3 regions of the Streptomyces sp. NPDC053541 genome follow, and region 2 is predicted to be linked to each of the others. Evidence: riboswitches for the same ligand, from Rfam matches in the RefSeq annotation. Region 2 holds a riboswitch; each other region holds the start of a gene.
The links. A riboswitch is a leader RNA that binds a small molecule or an ion and turns the genes downstream of it on or off. The one in region 2 is predicted to bind cyclic di-AMP.

Region 1: linked by a shared signal. The riboswitch ahead of ACIGW2_RS13725 (M23 family metallopeptidase) and the one ahead of ACIGW2_RS19245 (M23 family metallopeptidase) in region 2 are both predicted to bind cyclic di-AMP.
Region 3: linked by a shared signal. The riboswitch ahead of ACIGW2_RS26390 (peptidoglycan DD-metalloendopeptidase family protein) and the one ahead of ACIGW2_RS19245 (M23 family metallopeptidase) in region 2 are both predicted to bind cyclic di-AMP.

What each region holds. Positions count from the first base shown of each region.
Region 1 covers NZ_JBITXM010000004.1:668,479-675,588, forward strand. The annotation lists gene ACIGW2_RS13715 (MFS transporter) at 1-971, shown strand, start outside; gene ACIGW2_RS13720 (PP2C family protein-serine/threonine phosphatase) at 1,031-2,299, shown strand; cyclic di-AMP (ydaO/yuaA leader) riboswitch at 2,547-2,693, shown strand; gene ACIGW2_RS13725 (M23 family metallopeptidase) at 2,705-3,799, shown strand; gene ACIGW2_RS13730 (aldo/keto reductase) at 3,941-4,906, shown strand; gene ACIGW2_RS13735 (PrsW family intramembrane metalloprotease) at 5,059-6,348, opposite strand; gene trmB (tRNA (guanosine(46)-N7)-methyltransferase TrmB) at 6,615-7,110, opposite strand, start outside.
Region 2 covers NZ_JBITXM010000007.1:117,179-124,288, reverse strand. The annotation lists gene ACIGW2_RS19260 (GNAT family N-acetyltransferase) at 1-126, opposite strand, end outside; gene ACIGW2_RS19255 (HPr family phosphocarrier protein) at 304-585, shown strand; gene ACIGW2_RS19250 (GntR family transcriptional regulator) at 835-1,518, opposite strand; gene ACIGW2_RS19245 (M23 family metallopeptidase) at 1,697-2,467, opposite strand; cyclic di-AMP (ydaO/yuaA leader) riboswitch at 2,480-2,645, opposite strand; gene ACIGW2_RS19240 (M16 family metallopeptidase) at 2,840-4,207, opposite strand; gene ACIGW2_RS19235 (M16 family metallopeptidase) at 4,234-5,580, opposite strand; gene ACIGW2_RS19230 (DNA topoisomerase (ATP-hydrolyzing) subunit A) at 5,768-7,110, shown strand, end outside.
Region 3 covers NZ_JBITXM010000010.1:358,841-365,950, reverse strand. The annotation lists gene ACIGW2_RS26405 (STM4012 family radical SAM protein) at 1-147, shown strand, start outside; gene ACIGW2_RS26400 (STM4011 family radical SAM protein) at 160-1,047, shown strand; gene ACIGW2_RS26395 (SGNH/GDSL hydrolase family protein) at 1,100-1,894, opposite strand; gene ACIGW2_RS26390 (peptidoglycan DD-metalloendopeptidase family protein) at 2,066-3,031, opposite strand; cyclic di-AMP (ydaO/yuaA leader) riboswitch at 3,036-3,192, opposite strand; gene ACIGW2_RS26385 (tyrosine-protein phosphatase) at 3,567-4,364, shown strand; gene ACIGW2_RS26380 (DUF6126 family protein) at 4,401-4,550, opposite strand; gene ACIGW2_RS26375 (helix-turn-helix domain-containing protein) at 4,569-5,168, opposite strand; gene ACIGW2_RS26370 (aspartate aminotransferase family protein) at 5,255-6,640, opposite strand; gene hpnH (adenosyl-hopene transferase HpnH) at 6,652-7,110, opposite strand, start outside.

The sequences.
Region 1 (7,110 bases), on a different contig from region 2:
CGCTCGGCTTCGGCGCGCTCGCCTTCGCGCAGTCGCTGCCGATGCTGATCGCCGCCTCGCTGGCCACCGGGCTGGCCGGGGCGCTGTTCAACCCGGCGGTGCGGGCGTACCTGGCGGCGGAGGCGGGGGAGGAGCGGCGGGTCCAGGCCTTCGCCCTGTTCAACACGTACTACCAGGCGGGCATCCTGCTCGGGCCGCTCGTCGGGGTCGCCCTGACAGGGGTGTCGTTCCGGCTGACGTGCGTGGTGGCGGCGCTGCTGTTCGCCGCGCTGACCCTCGTACAGCTGCGGCACCTGCCCGTACGGCACAAGACGGCCGCGCCTGCTGCTCGGGGAGAGGAGCGCGGGCAGTTCCGCACGGTGCTGTCGAACCGCACCTTCTGGCTGTTCTCGCTCGCCATGACCGGCTCGTACGTGCTGTCCTTCCAGGTCTATCTGGCGCTGCCGCTGGCCGCGGACGGCACGGCGGCGACCACGGCGCTGTTCGTGGTCTCGGCCCTGGTGGCGCTCGCCGGGCAGCTGCGGATCACCGCCTGGTGCCGGGCGCGGCTCTCGCGCGAGCGCTGTCTGGTGCTGGGCCTCGGGCTGATGGGGGCGGCGTTCCTGGTGCCGGCCGCGCTCGGGCGCCCCCTCGCGGCGCTGCTGCTGTGCGCGGCGGTGCTCGCCGTGGCGAACGCCGTGCTCTACCCGTACGAGATGGACACCGTGGTGGCGCTGTCCCGGGGGCGCTGGGTGGCCACCCACTACGGGCTCTACAACACCGTCTGCGGGATCGGCATCACGCTCGGGAATCTCGGAACGGGCGTGCTGCTGGACGCGACCGGCTGGTCGGCGGTGCCGTGGCTGGTGCTGTGCGCGGTCGGGCTCGGCTGCGCGGCGGCGATGGCGGCCCTGGCGCGCGGCGGGCGGCTCGCGGAGCGCCCCGCCGTACGCCAGTCGGCCGAGGAGGAGTCGCCGACCCGCACGGGCTGACGGCACCCTGGGGTGGTCGCGGTGGTGTCCGCGGCCGGGCGCATCCAGGGAGAGCACAGGTGGCGCGAGCAGCGGGAGCGCCGGGTGGGGCGCGGGGCGGGCCTGCGGGCGCCGACCCCGGGCCGTACCGCGGTGCCCGGCGCTTCCTGCGGGCGCTGCCGCCGCTGGTGATCGTCGGCGGGGTGGTCTACGACCTGATGACCCCGCCCGCGTTCACCGCCGCCCCCATGTACGCGGCGGCGCCGCTGATCGCCGCTCCCTTCTTCTCGACCCTGACGACGCTGCTGACCGGGATCGCGGCGGTCCTGGCGTGCGTCGGGCTGCACAACTACAACGCGACGGCCGACACGATCCCGGCCCTCACGGAGTCCCTGACGGTCGCCACGGTCTCGGCGCTGGCGGTGCTGGTCAGCCGGGTGGTGCGGCGCAGCGGGGAGCGGCTGGCCTCGGCCCGGGTGATCGCCGAGACGGCGCAGCGGGCGGTGCTGCCGGCGCCGGCCGAGCGGATCGGCGGGCTGCAGATCGCGGCGCGGTACGAGGCGGCGCAGGCCGACGCGTTCATCGGCGGCGACCTGTTCGCGGTCCAGGACACGCCCTTCGGGGTACGGCTGGTGGTCGGCGACGTGCGGGGCAAGGGGCTCGACGCGGTCGAGGCGGTGGCGGTGGTCATCGGCGCCTTCCGGGAGGCGGCCGAACAGGAGGCCACCCTGGAGGAGGTGGCCGAGCGGCTGGAGCGGGCGCTGGCCCGGGAAGGCACGCGGCGGACCGGGCTGGACGCCTTCGAGGGGTTCACGACGGCGGTGCTGGCCGAGATCCCGGGCGGTGACCGGGTGGTCCGGGTGGTCAACCGCGGGCATCCGGAGCCGCTGCTGCTGCACGCGGACGGCGGCGTCGAGCCCCTGCTGCCGAGCGAGGCGGCACTGCCGCTGGGCATGGGGGAGTTGGCGGTCTGGCCGGACCGGGTGGACGTGTCGCCGTATCCGCCGGGGGCGACGCTGCTCTTCTACACGGACGGGCTGTCGGAGGCGCGGGACGCGGCGGGCGAGTTCTACGACCCGAAGGGGCGGCTCGCGGGGCGCCTCTTCCCGGGGCCGGAGGAGTTGCTCGACGCGCTGGTGGCCGATGTGCGGCGGCACACGGGCGGGGCGACGACGGACGACATGGCGCTGCTCGCGGTGGCCCGCCCGGCGGCGGGGCAGCCGGAGCGGCGACGCACCATGCCGGTGGTGCCGGGGGACAGTGGCGCCCGGGGCGGGACAGGGACCGGGACCCGGGGCGGGACCGGGAGTGGGAGCGGGGACGGGAGTGGGAGCGGTGCGCGGCGGTGACAGTGGTGCCGGGCAGGACGCTCGTGGCACCGATGACAGGCCGTAGTCGAAGGGTCTCCCTCCGATAACAATTGACTCAACGTCAGATTCCTTCTGTGAACGCCTGTGTTTCTGAAGGGCGTTCAACTCGGGCGATTCCCTCCCAATTCAGCTAATGATCAAGGGGAACGGCTTGGAATCGGAGGGCCGTGTCTATTAACGTTCGATAACGCAGCGCGGTCGTCACAGCCGTCGCAAGAGACGGCACCGTGCGCGTGCGCCGAATCCCGCAAGGGAACCGGGGAACCACCACTTGGGGTGAATCGGGCCCCACCGCACCCGTGCGGCACGCCCGTAGGAGACCTTCCTGCTCCGAACCCGTCAGCTAACCCGGTAGGCGAGAAGGAAGGAAAGGAGAGCGCCTCCGTGGCGTCCAACACCCCTGCTCCGCAAACCCCCTTCGCCTCCTACGACGCCGCCGCTGCGCCGGGCGCCCTGGACGGGGGCACGGAGGAGTGGAACCCCACCGAGGACTCCCTGCGCGCGCAGAACCGCTCCGGCGGACGCCACCGTGTCGTCAAGCAGCGCTCCAACTTCGCGCGTTCCTCCACCGTCCTCGGCGTCGGCGTCATCGCCGCCGTCGGCGCCGGCGGTCTGGCCACCGCGCAGCAGAAGCCCCCGGTCTCGATAGCCCTGCCGGACGTCGACCTGCCCGACGCCGCGGACCTGCCCGGCGTCGGCGAGCTCATCGGCGCCTCCGACGACCACGAGGACTCCGGCTCCGAGGCCGCGGGCAACGCCGCCCAGCCGCTCACCGCGCTGACCTACACCACCCCCGACGCCGCCCCGCAGAGCGCCGGCAACGCGGCGACCGGGACGCGGACGACCGCCGACGCGGGCGAGGCGCTGCGCGCCCGGATCCTCCAGCAGGCCGAGCAGCAGCAGGCCGTCGCCGACGCCGCCGAGAAGGAGGCCGCGGAGAAGCTCGCGGCCGAGAAGGCGGCGGCCGAGGCCCAGGCCAAGGCGGACGCGGCGGAGAAGGCGGCCGCCGAGGCGAAGCGCAAGGCCGAGGAGGAGGCCGCGGCGAAGGCCGAGGCCGAGCGCCTGGCCCAGCTCGCCGCCAGCTACGCGCTGCCGACCACCTCGTACACGATCACCTCCACCTACGGCGAGGCCGGCTCCATGTGGTCCTCCGGCTACCACACCGGACTGGACTTCGCCGCCCCCACCGGCACCCCGGTCAAGGCCGTCCACGGCGCCACCGTGAAGTCGGCCGGCTGGTCCGGCGCCTACGGCTACCGGATCGTCCTGGAGATGGCGGACGGCACCGAGGTCTGGTACTGCCACCTCTCCTCCATGACCGTCGGCGTCGGCCAGTCCGTCGGCACCGGCGAGACCATCGGCCGCGTCGGCGCCACCGGCAACGTCACCGGCCCCCACCTCCACCTCGAGGTGCACACCCCGTCCGGCGACGGCATCGACCCGGCCGCCTGGCTGCGCTCCAAGGGCCTGTCCGTCTAGGGCGCGGGTCCGGGGCGCCGGTGCTGAGTGGGTGGCGCCGCCGCTGAGTGGGTGGCGCGCGGTGCGCTGGGCGCGCGGTGCGTGGTGCCTGTGCGGGGTCGGTCCGGAATAGCGTGACCGGCGGGCGGAGTTGATCTCTTCATGACTTCACTCCGCCGTCTCGGCACCTCCGACCTGCATGTCTTCCCGCTCGCCCTCGGTGGCAACGTCTTCGGCTGGAGCGCCGACGAAGCGCAGTCCTTCGCCGTGCTCGACGCCTACGTCGCCGCCGGCGGCAACTTCGTCGACACCGCCGACGTCTACTCGGCCTGGGCCGAGGGCAACCGGGGCGGCGAGTCCGAGACGGTGATCGGCCGCTGGCTGGCCTCCCGGGGCAACCGCTCGGACATCCTCGTCGCCACCAAGGTCGGCGCCCACCCGGACTTCAAGGGCCTGAGCGCCGCGACCATCAAGGCCGCCGCCGAGGAGTCGCTGCGCCGGCTCGGCACCGACCACATCGACCTCTACTACACGCACTTCGACGACGAGTCGGTGCCGGTGGAGGAGATCGTCACCGCCCTGGACCAGCTGGTGAAGGACGGCAAGGTGCGTGCCGTCGCCGCCTCCAACATCTCCCCCGAGCGGCTGCGGGCCTCGCTCGACTTCGCCGAGGCCGAGGGCCTCGCCCGCTACGTCGCCCTCCAGCCGCACTACAACCTGGTCTCCCGCGAGACCTACGAGGGCCCGCTGCTCGACGTCGCCCGGCAGGGCGGCCTCGCGGCCGTGCCGTACTACGGCCTGGCGTCCGGCTTCCTCACCGGCAAGTACCGCCCCGGCAAGGTCGTCGACAGCGTCCGCGCCCCGCGGGCCGCCGCGCTCGCCGAGACCGAGCGCGGGCAGCGGGTGCTCGCCGCCCTGGACGCGGTCGCCGAGGCGCGCGGCGCCGAGCCCGCCACCGTCGCCCTCGCCTGGCTCGCCTCCCGCCCCACCGTCGCCGCGCCGATCGCCTCGGCCCGTACGGTCGAGCAGCTCCCGGCCCTCGTCGCGGTCGCCGACCTGGAGCTCACCGAGGCCGAGCTGGCCACCCTGACCGAGGCCTCCGAGGCATCTGAGGCCTCCGAGGCCTGAGCGGGGCCGGAGCCGGGGGCGGGGGTCCCGGGGCCGCGCGGCTCGCGCGGCCGGTGCGGCCGGTGCGGTGGGCGGTCCGCCGTCTGCCCGTCTGCCCGTCAGCCGTATGCGGTCTGCCCGCCTGCGGTCCGTCGGCCGCGGCTGCGGTCCGGCTAGCTCCGGTACGGGTTGTAGCCGCCGTAGTCCAGGTACTGCGGCGGCGCCCAGACCCGGCCGGTCGCCCGGGCCGCGTAGGTCAGGGCCGGGGAGGCCACCTGGCGGCGCTGCCACAGGTGGTGCAGCAGCTCCTGCTCGCGGGCGGTGAAGTCCTGCGGGGCCAGTCCGCGGCGGGCCCGGTGCCGCAGGAAGGCCAGGGTGGTGGCGAAGGCCTCGTACTCGCCGACGGCCCGTGCGCCCGGCTTGCCGAAGGTGCGGGCCGCGTAGCCGCGGGCCATCGAGCGGGCCCGCATCGAGGAGAGCGCGAGCGGTTCGTCGAGGGCGAGCCAGCCGGCCGTCGCGTAGGCCGGGAGCTCGCCGGATATCGTCCGCAGCTCCTTCTGCCGGCTCCATATCGCGAGCCAGGTGAGCAGGGCGAAGACCGGCACCATGAACATGCCGTAGACCAGGACGAAGGCCAGCGGGTGGAAGGTCGCCGAGCCGTTCCACAGGGCGTGCAGGCCCATCGCGAGGAGCAGGCCGGCCAGTGGCAGCAGCCACAGCCGGGTGCGGCGGAAGCGGGCGCCCGCCGGCAGCAGCGCGGCGAAGCCGAGGCCGAGTCCGGTGAGCGAGGTGAAGAGCGGGTGCGCGAACGGGGACATGATGACCCGCGCGAAGAACGTGGCCACCGTGGTGCCGAGGCCGCCGGAGCCGAGGGTCTGGTCCTCGCCGAAGGCGTTGCCCAGGTAGAGGATGTTCTCCGTGAAGGCGAAGCCGGTCGCGGTGAAGCCCGCGTAGACCAGCCCGTCGACCGGGCCGGTGAAGTCCCGGCGGCGGAAGAGGAAGAGCAGCAGCACCGCCGCGCCCTTGGCGGTCTCCTCCACGACCGGGGCGACGGCGGTCGCGCCCAGCGACTCCGCGGAGCCGGGGTCGGCGGTGGCGCTGCTGATCCACTCCACGGCGAAGGAGTTCGCGAAGATCGCCACCAGCGTGGAGGCGAAGGCGCCCCAGGCGAGCGCGAACAGCAGGTTCTTCCACGGGGCCGGCTCGACGCGGTCGAGCCAGCGGAAGGCGAAGACGAGCAGCGGCACCGGCAGCACGGCGAGGCCGAGGCCCACGAGGAAGCCCTCGGTGCCGGTCTCCCGGCGCACGATCGCCAGGATCACCAGCGCGCACAGCGCGAGCACGGTGATCAGGGCGATCGCCCGGACCAGCCGGCTGCGCCAGACCCTGCGGGGCTTGTAGCGCCACTTGGACCGCTCCGGCACGGCGGCGAAGTCCGGCTGCTCGCTCTCGAGTTCGGGCACGGGAGCGGGCGCCGGGACGAACGCCCGGCCGGGGGCGCCCGCCTGCGCGGGGACGGTGCCGGGTGCGGCGACCGGGCCCGAGGCGGGTCCGGTGGCAGGTCCGGCGATGCGATTCGAGGACACGCAACGACCCTAACCAGCGGCACCGACAGCGGCGAGGGGGTTCTTCCAGCCTGTGGAAAACTCGCCGCTCGGCCCTCCCCGGCCCGGACCCGGCCCCGGTCAGGCCCGGGCCAGGTCCGGAACGCGGACCGCTCGCGCCGCGGCTAGCGGCGGTGGAACAGCAGGTCGTGGACCACGTGTCCCTTGTCCAGGCCCTGGCCCTCGAAGCGGGTCAGCGGCCGGAAACCGGGCCGGGGCGCGTAGCCGCCGTCGGCCTGGCTGTTCTCGAAGTCGGGGTGCGCGTTCAGCACCTCCAGCATCTGCTCCGCGTACGGCTCCCAGTCCGTGGCGCAGTGCAGCAGCGCGCCCTTCGCCATCCGGGGCGCGAGCAGCGTGAGGAACTCCGGCTGGATCAGGCGCCGCTTGTGGTGGCGCTTCTTCGGCCACGGGTCCGGGAAGTAGACCCGGCAGCCGGCGAGGGACTCCGGCGGCAGCATCTCGCGCAGCAGGATGATCGCGTCGCCGTTGGCGACCCGGACGTTGGTGAGGCCGTTGCGGTCGGCGAGGCCGAGCAGATTGCCCTGGCCGGGGGTGTGGACGTCCACGGCGAGGATGCCGGTGCCGGGGTCGGCGGCGGCCATCTGCGCGGTGGCCTCGCCC
Region 2 (7,110 bases):
GTCGGCGTCGTCGGTGGTGATGGGCCTGATCCGCGCGGTGCCGCCGTCCCGGAGGACCACGTCCGCTTCCCAGTGGTCCGGATACGCGTGCTCCGGCTGCCCCGACTGCTCCGACCCGCTCTGCATGGGGTCAGCCTAAGACCGGAACCGGGCGGTGGCACGGGTCGCGCGGGCCTGGTGCGCCGGGCAAGGTAGGGAACGCCGAACGGCCGTCCGGCCGGGGCCGAAGGTCGGTACGGGAGCACGCCGCCACCCGTGAGAGACTGGTCTAGACAACCCGCTGAAAGTTGAAGGGCTACCACCATGGCTGAGCGCCGCGTCAACGTCGGGTGGGCCGAGGGCCTGCACGCCCGCCCCGCCTCCATCTTCGTCCGTGCCGCCACGGCCTCCGGCGTCCCCGTGACGATCGCCAAGGCCGACGGCAACCCGGTCAACGCCGCCTCCATGCTCGCGGTGCTCGGCCTGGGCGCCCAGGGCGGCGAGGAGATCGTGCTCGCCTCGGACGCCGACGGCGCCGAGGCCGCGCTCGACCGTCTCGCCCGGCTGGTGGCCGAGGGCCTGGACGAGCTCCCCGAGACGGTCTGACCCGCGCGTCTCCCGTCCTCCTCCGTCCGTTCCCTCCCCGACGACGGACCGCGCGCACGGCCGTGTCCCCGGCTTCCCCGGCGGACGCGGCCGTCGCCTTTCCGGGACGAGGGGCCGCGCGAAATGCGGTGGGGAAATTTCGGCGCACTCGCCGGAATGCCCGCACCCCGGGGCGCGCGCGGTTTATCCGTTTCCGGGCAGCACGGAAAAGGGATGCGAATTCCCGCCCCTTTGTATACGGCGCCCGTGTTAATTCCCCGGTCCCGCACTGTGTACGGGATGTTGCGAAACCCTCACGCGCGCCCGGTCCGGCCGTTTCAGGCGGTGCCGCGGCAGGGCCCGCTCCACGTGCAGCGCGGTCAGCGCCCGGGCCCGTTCGGCGTCCCGGCGGGCCACCGCGTCCACGATCGCCCCGTGCTCGGCCCAGGTCTCGGCGGGCCGCTCGGCCGGCTCGACCGCGTACATCCAGGCGATCTTGTGCCGCAGCTGGGTGAGCAGCGCGGTGAGCGGCGGGCTGCCGGAGGCCTGGGCCAGGGTCTCGTGGAACCAGCCGCCGAGCGCCGCCAGGTCCGCGCCGCGTCCGGCCCTGGACCGCTCCTGCCCCAGCCTGACCAGGCCGCGCAGCACCTTGAGGTGCGCCTCGGTGCGCCGCTGGGCGGCCCGGGCGGCACCCAGCGGCTCCAGCAGGGAGCGCATGTCGAGCAGGTCGGCGGCCTCCTGCTCGCCGGGCTCGGCGACATGGGCGCCGGCGTGCCGGCGGCTCACCACGAAGCCCTCGGACTCCAGCGTGCGCAGCGCCTCGCGGACCGGGACGCGGGAGACCCCGTAGCGGCGGGCCAACTGTTCCTCCGTCAGCCGGTCGCCCCGCGCGTACACCCCGGAGACGATGTCGTCCCGGATCGCCGTGCATACCGATTGCGCGGGAATGCGCATGTCCGACCTCCGTTTTCCGCCGCGCGATACCCCGTCGAGCGCCGCCTTGTCCGGCGACTCTATTGCAGGTCGCCGGAAATTCCGACGGCGCCCGGTGGAAAGGGACGCAAAAAGGCCCCGGCTCGTTTCGAGCCGGGGCCTTTTCACGGGATCGGCCGCCCGGGGGCGGTCCGGGCCGTCAGACGTCGACGCCGCGGGCGCGGAGGTAGCTGATCGGGTTGATGTCGGAGCCGTACTCCGCGGTGGTGCGCGCCTCGAAGTGGAGGTGCGGGCCGGTGGAGTTGCCGGAGGAGCCGGAGATGCCGATCTGCTCGCCGGGGGTGACCTTCTCGCCGACGGAGACGGTGATGGCGGAGAGGTGCCCGTACTGGGTGTACGTGCCGTCGTTCATCCGGATCACGACGTTGTTGCCGTAGGCGCCGCCCCAGCCGGCCTCGACGACGGTGCCGGAGCCGACGGAGACGACCTTGGTGCCGTAGGCGGCGTGGAAGTCGACGCCGGAGTGGCTGCCGGAGGACCAGAGCGAGCCGCCGGTCTTGTAGCCGGTGCTCACGTACGAGCCGGCCACGGGAAGCTGGAAGGAGGCGAGGCGCTTGCGCTCGGCCTCACGGGCGGCGCGCTCCTTGGCCTCGCGGATCTCCTTGGCGCGGGCCTCGGCCTTGCGCTTGGCCTCGGCGGCGGCCCGGATGCGGGCGGCCTCCTCGGCGGCCGCCTTCTCCTGGGCGGCGGCCTGGGCGTCGACCCGCTCGGCGAGGGACTCGTCGACGATGACCTGGGTGAGGCCGGTGTCCTCCGGGGAGGCGCCTTCCGTGTCGGCGGCGAGCGCCGGGGAGGCGAGGGTGCCGATGACACCGGTGGTGGCGAGCGTCGCGACGCCGGCGATGCCGGCGCTGCGGCGAGCGAGCCGGCTCGGGGCACGGTGCTTCCCGGTGGCACGGGTGAACGCCATGAAGTGGCTGGTCCTTTCCTTCCCTCTCGCCTACCGGGTTAGCTGACGGGTTCGGAGCAGGAAGGTCTCCTACGGGCCCCTCCGCGCGGAGCGAAGGCGTCCGATTCACCCCAGGGACTGCGTGCGGGTCCCCGGCTCCCCAGGCTCGCGCCTTGTGGGGACTCGGCGATGACTGTCCGTTGCCGCGGGTGCGGCGTCGAGCAGTGGCCGGACAGCCGCATCGACGCTAGGCCGATCACCTTTCAATAACCAAACGGACACGCATTTTTGTAAGACATGCCACAGGGCATTCGATCACACTCATTGGCAATACGGACAAAAGGGAGGACCCCGACGAACCAGGTCGCCGGGGCCCTCGTGACGGCGTCTCAATCAGCCGGAGACGACGCTCACTTCGCCGATGCCGAGGGCCCGCACGGGCTCCGCGATCTGCGCCGCGTCACCCACCAGCACGGTCACGAGCCGGTCCACGGGGAAGGCGTTGACCACCGCGGCGGTCGCCTCCACCGTGCCGGTCGCGGCCAGCCGCGCGTACAACTGCGCCTGATAGTCGTCCGGGAGGTGCTGCTCGACCTGGTCGGCGAGCGTCCCGGCGACGGAGGCGGCCGTCTCGTACTTCAGCGGGGCCACGCCGACCAGGTTCTGCACGGCGACGTCGCGCTCCGCGTCGGTCAGCCCCTCGGCGGCGAGGGTGCGCAGCACCTTCCACAGGTCGTCGAGGGCCGGGCCGGTGTTGGGCGTGTCGACCGAGCCGCTGATGGCGAGCATCGACGCGCCGTTGCCCTCGCCGTCCGAGCGCAGCACCTGGCCGAACGCCCGCACGCCGTAGGTGTATCCCTTCTCCTCGCGCAGCACGCGGTCCAGGCGGGAGGTGAGGGTGCCGCCCAGGCAGTACGTGCCGAGCACCTGGGCCGCCCAGACGCTGTCGTGGCGGTCGGCGCCGACGCGGCCGATGAGCAGCTGCGTCTGGACGGCGCCCGGGCGGTCCACGATGACGACCCGTCCGGTGTCGTCGGCGGTGACCGGCGGCATCGGGCGCGGGGCGGCGGGCTCGCCGCTCCAGGCGCCCAGGGTGTCGGCGAGCACCTGGTCCAGGTCGACGCCGGTGAGGTCGCCGACCACGACGGCGGTGGCGGCGGCCGGGCGCACGTGCGCGTCGTAGAAGGCGCGGACGGCGGCGGCGTCGATCGCGGCCACGGTCTCCTCGGTGCCCTGGCGCGGCCGGGACATGCGCGAGGAGGCCGGGAACAGCTCCTTGGAGAGCTGCTTGGCGGCCCGGCGGGCCGGGCTGGCCGTCTCGTGCGGGATCTCGTCGAGGCGGTTGCGCACCAGGCGCTCGACCTCGGTCTCCAGGAACGCCGGGGCGATCAGGGCCTCGGCGAGCAGGCCGAGCGCCTTGGGCAGCCGGGAGACCGGGACCTCCAGGGAGACCCGTACGCCGGGGTGGTCGGCGGCCGCGTCGAGGGTGGCGCCGCAGCGCTCCAGCTCGGCCGCGAACTCCTCGGCGGTGTGCCGGTCGGTGCCCTCGGACAGGGCGCGGGCCATGATCGTGGCGACGCCGTCGAGGCCCTCGGGCTCGGCGTCCAGCGGCGCGTCGAGGCAGATCTCGACGGCCACCACCTGCTGGCCGGGGCGGTGGCAGCGCAGCACCGTGAGCCCGTTGTCGAGCGCGCCGCGCTCGGGGGCCGGGAAGGCCCAGGGCTTCGCCTCGCCGGCCCGCGGCTGCGGGTGGAAGGTCATGCTGGTCAAAGACGCGGCGGTGTCGCTCACTGGTCCGCTCCCTCTTCCTCGTCGCTGTCGGCCTCCTCGGCCGCGTCACCCACCGGCTCGTAGACGAGCACCGCGCGGTTGTCGGGCCGCAGCCGGGCCGCGGCGACCGCCCGGACCTCCTCGGCGGTCACGTCGAGGACCCGGTCGACGGCGGTCAGCGCCAGCTGCGGGTCGCCGAACAGCACCGCGTAACGGCAGAGTTCGTCGGCGCGGCCCGCGACGGTGCCGAGCCGGTCCAGCCACTCGCGCTCCAGCTGGGCCTGGGCGCGCTCCATCTCCTCGGCCGTCGGGCCCTCGGCGGCGAACCGGGCCAGCTCCTCGTCGACGGCCTCCTCGATCCGCGGCACCTCGACGCCGCCGGAGGTCTTGACGTCCAGCCAGCCGAGCGAGGGCGCGCCGGCCAGCCGCAGCAGGCCGAAGCCGGCGGCGACGGCGGTGCGGTCGCGGCGGACCAGCCGGTTGTGCAGCCGGGAGGACTCGCCGCCGCCGAGGACGGTCAGGGCGAGGTCGGCCGCGTCGCACTCGCGCGTGCCGTCGTGCGGCAGCCGGTAGGCGGCCATCAGCGCGCGGGCCGGCACCTCCTCCTCGACGACCTCGCGCAGCTGCCCGCCGATCACGTCGGGCAGCGAGCCGTCGCGCGGCTCGGGCTTGCCGTCGTGCGCGGGGATGGAGCCGAAGTACTTCTCCACCCAGGCCAGGGTCTGCTCGGGGTCGATGTCGCCGACCACCGAGAGGACCGCGTTGTTCGGCGCGTAGTACGTGCGGAAGAAGTTCCGCGCGTCCTCCAGGGTGGCCGCGTCCAGGTCGGCCATCGAGCCGATCGGGGTGTGGTGGTACGGGTGACCGTCCGGGTAGGCGAGGGCGGTGAGCCGCTCGAACGCGGTGCCGTAGGGCACGTTGTCGTAGCGCTGGCGGCGCTCGTTCTTGACGACGTCCCGCTGGTTCTCCATGGACTCGTCGTCCAGGGCGGCGAGCAGCGAGCCCATCCGGTCGGCCTCCAGCCAGAGCGCGAGCTCCAGCTGGTGGGCCGGCATCGTCTCGAAGTAGTTGGTGCGCTCGAAGCTCGTCGTGCCGTTGAGCGAACCGCCCGCGCCCTGCACCAGCTCGAAGTGGCCGTTGCCGTGGACCTGCTTCGATCCCTGGAACATCAGGTGCTCGAAGAGGTGGGCGAGACCGGTACGGCCCTTGACCTCGTGCCGGGAGCCGACGTCGTACCAGAGGCAGACCGCGGCGACCGGGGTCAGGTGGTCCTCCGAGAGCACCACGCGCAGGCCGTTGGCCAGCCGGTGCTCGGTCGCTGTCAGGCCGCCGGAGCCGGCCTCGGCCGCAGCCGTGTGACCCATGGGCATGTGTCCCCTTCGATCGCGATCGGGAAAAAGTCCTGCCACTGTATGCAAGCGCGCCGACACCTGGCGAAGTTCCCGGCCGCCTCGGATGTCCCTCTTCCGGGTCGCGGTCGGCGTTGTCGGTGCCACGGTCCACAATGGTCCGCGTCAGATCAACCTTGTTGGTGAAGGAGCCGCAGCCGCGATGGCCCGCCGCAGCACGAAGACACCGCCGCCGGACGACGCGTTCGAGGAGCGAATCCTCGACATCGACGTCGTTGACGAGATGCAGGGCTCCTTCCTCGAGTACGCGTACTCGGTGATCTACTCGCGCGCGCTGCCCGACGCCCGCGACGGCATGAAGCCGGTGCAGCGGCGCATCGTCTACCAGATGAACGAGATGGGCCTGCGCCCCGACCGCGGCTTCGTCAAGTGCGCCCGCGTCGTCGGCGAGGTCATGGGCAAGCTGCACCCGCACGGCGACGCGTCCATCTACGACGCGATGGTGCGCATGGCGCAGCCCTTCTCCATGCGCGTGCCGCTGGTCGACGGCCACGGCAACTTCGGCTCGCTGGGCAACGACGACCCGCCGGCCGCCATGCGGTACACGGAGTCGCGGATGGCTCCGGCGGCGCTGCTCATGACGGAGTCCATCGACGAGGACACCGTCGACTTCACGCCGAACTACGACGGCCAGGAGCAGGAGCCGGTCGCGCTCCCCGCCGCGTACCCGAACCTGCTGGTCAACGGCGCCTCCGGGATCGCCGTCGGCATGGCGACCAACATGCCCCCGCACAACCTGGGCGAGGTCGTCGCGGCCGCCCGCCACCTGATCCGCCACCCGAACGCGGACCTGGATGCGCTGATGCGCTTCGTGCCGGGCCCCGACCTGCCCACCGGCGGCCGGATCGTCGGCCTGTCCGGCATCAAGGACGCCTACGAGACGGGCCGCGGCACCTTCAAGATCCGCGCGACCACCACGATCGAGACGGTGACCGCCCGCCGCAAGGGCATCGTCGTCACCGAGCTGCCCTTCACGGTCGGCCCCGAGAAGGTCATCTCCAAGATCAAGGACCTGGTCGGCTCCAAGAAGCTCCAGGGCATCGCCGACGTCAAGGACCTCACCGACCGCAACCACGGTCTGCGCCTGGTCATCGAGATCAAGAACGGCTTCGTGCCGGAAGCGGTCCTGGAGCAGCTCTACAAGCTGACGCCGATGGAGGAGTCCTTCGGCATCAACAACGTGGCGCTGGTCGACGGACAGCCGCTCACCCTCGGCCTCAAGGAGCTCCTTGAGGTCTATCTCGACCACCGCTTCGACGTCGTGCGGCGGCGCTCCGAGTTCCGCCGCGGCAAGAAGCGCGACCGCCTCCACCTGGTGGAGGGCCTGCTCGTCGCGCTGCTCGACATCGACGAGGTCATCCGCCTGATCCGGGAGAGCGAGAACTCGGCGGAGGCCAAGTCCCGGCTCATGGAACGCTTCTCGCTGAGCGAGGTCCAGACGCAGTACATCCTGGACACCCCGCTGCGCCGGCTCACCAAGTTCGA
Region 3 (7,110 bases), on a different contig from region 2:
TTCGAGGAGCGCGGCTGGCTGGACGCGGACGCCCCGGCGGGGCTGCTGCGGCTGTCCCCGGAGGGCCTGGCGCACTCCGACGGGCTCGGTCCGGAGCTGTTCTCGCCGGCGGTGCGGGCGGCCATGGCCGCGTACGAGGCGAAGTAGGGGGCGGCGGCGATGGACCTGACCGTGCTCTACCGGGGGCCGCTCGCCTCCTGCGACTACGACTGCCCCTACTGCCCGTTCGCCAAGCGGCGGGACAGCCCGGAGCAGCTGCGGGCCGACCGGGCGGCCCTGGAGCGCTTCGCCGGCTGGGCGGCCGGGCAGACCGGGGACCGGCTGCGGATCCTGTTCACGCCGTGGGGCGAGGGCCTGGTGCGGTCCTGGTACCGGCGCACGCTCGTGGAGCTGTCCCGGCTGCCGCACGTGGAGCGGGTGGCGATCCAGACCAATCTGAGCTGCCGCACCGACTGGCTCGCCGAGGCGGACCTCGGCACGGTGGCGCTGTGGTGCACCTACCACCCGGGCCAGACGCCGTACGAGCGCTTCCTCGGCAAGTGCCGGGAGCTGGCGGGGCGCGGGGTGCGGTTCAGCGTGGGCATCGTGGGGCTGCCCGAGCACCGGGAGCACGCGCGGCGGCTGCGCGCGGCGCTGCCGGAGCGGGTGTACCTGTGGGTGAACGCGGCGGAGGGGCACACGTACACCGACGCCGAGGCCGCCGAGTGGACGGCGCTCGACCCGCTCTTCCCGTACAGCCGGCATCCGCACGCCTCGGCGGGGCTGCCCTGCCGCACCGGCGCGTCGGTGGTCTCGGTGGACGGCGACGGGACGGTGCGGCGCTGCCACTTCGTCCGGGCCGAGCTGGGCAACCTCTACGACGGTTCGTACCGGGCGGCGCTGCGGCCCCGGCCGTGTCCGCTGGCCGTGTGCGACTGCCACATCGGCTACGTGCACCTGGAGACGCTGCCGTTGTACGACGTGTTCGCCGGGGGCGTCCTGGAACGCGTCCCGGCGAACCCGCCCGGGCGGCCGCCGCTGCCGGTGCTGCCGGTGCTGCCGATCTGATCCGGAAGACCGGGCTTGCCCGGAAGCCCGGCCCGATCCGGAGGAAGTCGATCTAGAGCGGCAGCAGGTCGGGGCGCTTGGCCTCGACGTGGTCGCCGGAGCTCTCGCCGCGCAGCCGGCGTCCGATCCACGGCACCAGGTACTCCTTGGCCCAGTGGATGTCGTCCTTGCGGACCTCCAGGGTGCCGCGCGGCGGCTGCGGCGGCCAGGGCTGCTCCGGGTCGGCCGGCACCCGCATGCCGAGGACCTGGGCGGCGCGCAGCGCGACCCGGGTGTGGCCCTCGGGCGAGAGGTGGAGCCGGTCCTCGTCCCAGGCGCGCCGGTCCTGGACGGACCTCAGCGACCACAGGTCGAGCACGGGGCAGCCGTAGCGGTCGGCGATGGCCCGGACGTGCCCGTTGTAGGTGGCGATCTTGCCGCGCAGGTGCTTGAGCAGGGTCACGTCGCGGGTGTCGAAGCCCGTGGTCACCATGACGGTGCCGACGGCGGAGGTGAGGTCGGCCACCGCGCGCTCGAAGCGCTCGGCCACGTCGTCGGGGTCGGTGCCGGGGCGGATGATGTCGTTGCCGCCGGCGCAGAAGGTCACGAGGTCGGGGGCGAGTTCCTTCGCCCGCGGGACCTGTTCCGCGACGATCTGGTCGAGCAGGCGCCCCCGTACGGCGAGATTGGCGTACCGGAACTCGTCGTGCTCCGGCAGTTGGTCGGCGAGCAGGACCGCGAACCGGTCCGCCCAGCCGACGTACGTCCCGTCGGGCCCGGGGTCTCCGACGCCCTCGGTGAAGCTGTCACCGATCGCCGCGTACGACCCGAATGCGTTCTTGTCTGGTGATCTCGAATCGTCTGCCACGGGACCACATCTTTCCCTTCGGGATGTGACCTACGCGACCGTAAGGAGGGGTTGACGGCGGGTGACATATGCCACCGATAAAGATTCCACCAAGCCGGAATACGCCGGAGGCCCGGCACGTGCGTGCCGGGCCTCCGGGTGCTGTCCGGACGGGGCCGGGGTGACGTGGTGTCAGATGCCCACGCCGTGCTGGCGCAGGACGGCCAGCGGGTCGATGTCGGAGCCGTACTCCGGCCCGGTGCGCATCTCGAAGTGCAGGTGCGGTCCGGTGACGTTGCCGGTGGCGCCGGAGAGGCCGATCTGCTGGCCGCCGCTCACAGTCTGTCCGGCGGAGACGGACAGCGAGGAGAGGTGGGCGTACTGCGAGAAGGTGCCGTCGGCGTGCTGGATGACGACCTGGTTGCCGTAGGCGCCGCCCCAGCCGGCGGAGTAGACGGTGCCGGGGCCGACCGCGCGGACGGTGGTGCCGGTGGAGGCGATGAAATCGACACCGGTGTGGTAGCCGGAGGACCACATGGAGCCGGAGGCGCGGTACGGGGTGCCGATGCCGCCGCTGACCGGGGCGACCCAGCCGGAGGAGGCGGCCGGGGCCGCGGCCGGGGCGGTGGCGGGGGCGGCCGGGGCGGCGGCGCGCTCGGTGCCGCGCGAGGCGCGGCTCGGGGCGGTGTCGCCGTTCTTGGCGGTGCTCTTGGGCGCGCTCTTGGCCGCGGGGGCCTTCGGTGCGGCGGCCTTGGGCGCGGGGGCGGCCTTGGCCGGGTTCTTCGCGCCGAGGGTGAGCTTCATGCCGGGCAGGATCAGCGAGGGGTCCTCGCCGACGACCTGGCGGTTGTCGCGGTAGAGCTTCTGCCAGCCGCCGGCGAGCCGGTGCTCGGTGGCGATCTTCGACAGGTAGTCGCCGCGCACGACGGTGTACGTGGTGCTCTTGGCGGCCGGGGCCTTGGCGGGGGTGACGGCGGCGGGCGCGGCGGCGGCGACGGCCTGGCGCGGGGCGGCGGGTGCGGCGGCCTGCTCGGCGGCGTGCGCGCCGGTGGCGCCGATCAGCGGGAGGGCGACGACGGCGCCTCCGGCGCCGGCGGCCACGAACCCGCGGGTGATGGGGTTGGCCTTGGTACGGCGGTGCTTACCCTTCGCGGGCATGGCGGTGTCCTCTCCGTCGCCTGCGAGGTGAGCTGTCGGGTTCGGACTGGAGATGTCCGGCCGCGCGGACGCGCGGCTTCACCCCGAGCCGTCCTTCTCTTCGGGAGGACGGCGACGTACCTGGGTCCCCCGCTCCTGCCGTGTACGGGTGAGTGCGGATTCCGGGCGGCGGCAGGATTCGGCGGTCCGTCCGGAGTGAGCGCGACGCTAGACGAGCGGGGACGAGCGGAACAAGCCGCCGGTTCCATTCGATCTCGAACACGGTGAATGCGAGCCGGAATTCCGGTGACCCTCCGTTGATGCCGTTCTCTCGATTTCCCTTTGCCGGGGGGAATTTGGAAAAGACGATCAGCAACGGTCCGTCACGTGTATGACGCTGCTCACGCCCCGATTCCCATCTCCCCTGCAACCAGGGCGCCTTATCCTCAATCGCTCAATTCGGGCAGATCACCCATTCCCTCCCGAGGGGGTGCCCGAACGGGCCGGGAGCCATGATGATTGCCCGAGGAACCGATCTCGACGAGCAGGAGCAACCGTGACGCAAGCGACGACCGAGCCCGAGCTCACCGGCGTACGCAACTTCCGCGACGTGGGCGGTCTGCCGACCGTGGACGGCCGGTCCGTGCGCCCCGGACGCCTGTTCCGCAGCGGTCACCTGGCGCACGCCACGACCGAGGACGCGCACTTCCTGGCCGGACTCGGGCTGCACACGGTCTTCGACTTCCGCAACGAGGCCGACCGGCGGATCGAGGGCCCGGACGTCGAGCTGCCCGGCGTGCGGAACGTGAACATACCCCTGAGCGACCCCGCCGACGGCAAGGAGTTCTGGCACATGGTGCGCACGGGCGACCTGGCGCAGCTGCGTGAACTGCTGGGCGACGGCAAGGCGGCGGCCAGGATGTCCGCTTCGTATCGGAAGATGGTGGTCGAGAAGGCTCCGGAACACAGCCGGGTGCTGCACGCGATGGCCGAGGACAGCGTCCCCGCCCTGATGCACTGCGCCGCCGGCAAGGACCGCGCGGGCCTGGCGATCGCGGTCTCGCTGCTCGCGGTCGGCGTGGAGCGCGAGGCGATCGAGGAGGACTACCTCAAGTCCGGCGCCCCGCACCGCCGCTACAAGATCCAGCGCAGCTCCACCGACCCGGACGCCATGGCGCCCGAGGTGATGGAGCTACTGGGTCCGCTCTTCGACGCGCGGGCGGAGTACCTGCGGGCCGCCTTCGAGACGATCGAGCAGACCTGGGGCTCGGTCGACGTCTATCTGACGGAGGGCCTGCGGCTCGCCCCCGCAACCCGGGAGCGGCTGCGCGAGCGGCTGGTCACCGAGGCGTAGACCGCCGCCCGACGGGGGCGATCAGCCCGCTACGGGCTACTTCGCCCCCATCGCGAAGAGGAGATACAGGAACGCGGCGAAGACGTGGCCGGCGACCAGATAGGCGAAGAGCCGGAGCACCAGCCCCTTGGGGAACTTGCCCTCACCGCGCTCCTCGCCGGTGACCGGTACGGACTTCTCGGACATGTCGGTCCTTTCTGGGCCTCAGCGTCGATGCGGGGTGCCGTCACCGAGGCACAGCTCGGCGGCGGGACTCTGCATCAGGGTGTGGACGAACAGCAGCTCGGCACCCGACGGGGTCGCGGCGCCGATCCGGTGCGGGGTGAGCGAGTCGAAGTGCGCGCTGTCCCCGGGATCGAGGACGTGCACGGTCTCGCCCAGCGCGAGCCTGACCCGCCCCTCGAGGACGTGGATCCACTCCTCGCCCGGATGGACCCGTACGATGTCGGTGCTGGTGGCGTACGGGACGTGGACGCGCAGCGCCTGCATGGCGCGGCCCGCGCCGCCGGCCTGCCGGTAGACCCAGCCGTCGGCCTCGACCGGTTCGGAGCGCCCGGCCCGCACGACCGGGTCGCGCTCCGGCGGCGCCTCGCCGAGCAGCTCGGAGACCGTCGTACCGTAGATACGGGCGAGGGCGAGCAGCATCGGCAGCGAGGGCTGCCGGTTCCCCGTCTCCAGACGGGAGAGGTGGGCCGGCGAGAGCCCGGCCCGCTGGGCGGCCGCCTCCAGGGTGAGCCCGCGCCTGCGGCGCAGGGCCCGCAGCTGCGGAGCGACGTCCGGGAGGACGTCGGTGACGTGGTCCATGCGTCCATTGCGCCAGGCCCGTGCCTCTGAGGCAACTTTCTTGCCTCAGAGGCAAAAGCCCGTGCGCGGAAACCGGCTGATTCCGGTCAGCGCTGCGCGACCGCCTGCTTGACCAGCGTCTTCCCGAAGTCCCACAGCAGTCCGCCGCCGGCGTGGGCCTCGTCCATCACGGCCGTGAACGCGGTCACGAAGCGCTCGACGTCCGCCTCGTCGACGACCAGCGGCGGGATGAGCTTGATCACCTCCAGGTGGTCCCCGGAGACCTGGGTGAGGATCCGGTGGCGCTGGAGCAGCGGCACCACGACCATCTGGGCGAAGAGCCCCTTGCGGGCCGCCTGGAGCATGGTCCAGCGGCTGCGCAGGCCGAGGGAGCTCGGGCGGCCGAACTCGATGCCGATCATCAGCCCGCGGCCGCGGATCTCCTTCAGGAGCTCGTAGCGCGGGACGAGCGCGCGCAGCCGGTCGGCGAGCAGCCCGCCGACCCGGCGCACGTGGGCCACGGTGTCCTCGGACTCCATGACCGAGAGCACCGCGAGCCCGGCGGCCATGGCCTGCGCGTTGGAGCCGAAGCTGGCCGAGTGGACGAGCACCCGGTCCATCGAGGAGTAGACCTTCTTGAAGATCCAGTCCTTGCCGAGGGTGGCGCCGACCGGGACGTAGCCGCCGGAGAGCGCCTTGGCGACGCAGACCAGGTCCGGTTCGACGCCGTCCTCGTGCTGGTACGCGTAGAAGTCGCCGGTCCGGCCCAGGCCGGTCTGCACCTCGTCGGCGATCAGGAGCGCGCCGTGCCGGTGCAGCAGCTCCTGGGCCGCCTTGAGGAAGCCCGGCGGGGCCTCGTGCACGCCCTTGCCCTGGATCGGCTCGACGACGAAGCCCGCGACGTCGCCCCGGCGCAGCTCCCGCTCCAGGGCGTCGAGGTCGCCGAGCCCGATCGCCGTGTCGGGCAGCAGCGGCGCGAAGCCGTCCCGGAAGCCCTTCTCCCCGTTGACCGAGAGGGAGCCGGTGGTGAGGCCGTGGAAGGCGTGCGCGCAGTAGACGATCCTCGGCCGGCCGGTGGCGTACCGGGCGAACTTCAGGGCCGTCTCGACGGCCTCGGTGCCGCTGTTGCCGAAGAAGACCCGGTCGAGGTGGGGGCTGTGGGCGAGCAGCCGCTCGGCGAGCAGCCCGGGCAGCGGCTGGCAGTCGAAGCGGGTGAGGTCGGCGAGCTGGGCGTCGAGCACGTCGTGCAGGGCCTGCCGGACCACGGGGTGGTGCCGGCCCAGGCCCATGACGCCGAAGCCGGCGAGCATGTCGAGGTAGTCGTTGCCCTCGGCGTCCCAGAAGTGGGCGCCCTCGGCCCGCTCGTAGACCTTGTCGAAGCCGATGGTGCGGAGCATCCGCGGGAGCTGGTGGTTGAGGTGGCGGGCGTGCAGCTCGTAGCGCTCGCCGCCGCGCTCGGCGAGCAGCGCCCGCAGGTCGAACTCACCGGTCATGGCGCGCTCGCTCACCCGTTGTTCCCGCCCACGGTCTCGCGGACCGCGCGGAGCGACTCCTTGAGGGAGCCCATGGTGGCGAGGACGGCGGTGGGCTCGTAGCCGCAGTGGGCCATGCAGTTGGCGCAGCGCGGGTCCTTGCCGCGGCCGTACTTGTCCCAGTCCGTCTCCTCGATGAGCTCGCGGTACGTCGGGACGTAGCCGTCGCTCATCAGATAGCAGGGGCGCTGCCACCCGAAGAGCGAGTAGTTGGGGATCGCCCAGGCGGTGCAGGGGAAGTCGGCCTTGCCCTCCAGGAAGTCCAGGAAGAGCGGCGAGTGGTTCAGCCGCCAGCGGCGCCGGTTTCCACCCGCGAAGGCCTTCTTGAAGAGCTCCCTGGTCTGCTCCACGCCCAGGAAGTGTTCCTGGTCGGGGGCCTTCTCGTAGGCATACGCGGGCGAGATCATCATTTCGTCGACCTGGAGGTCGTC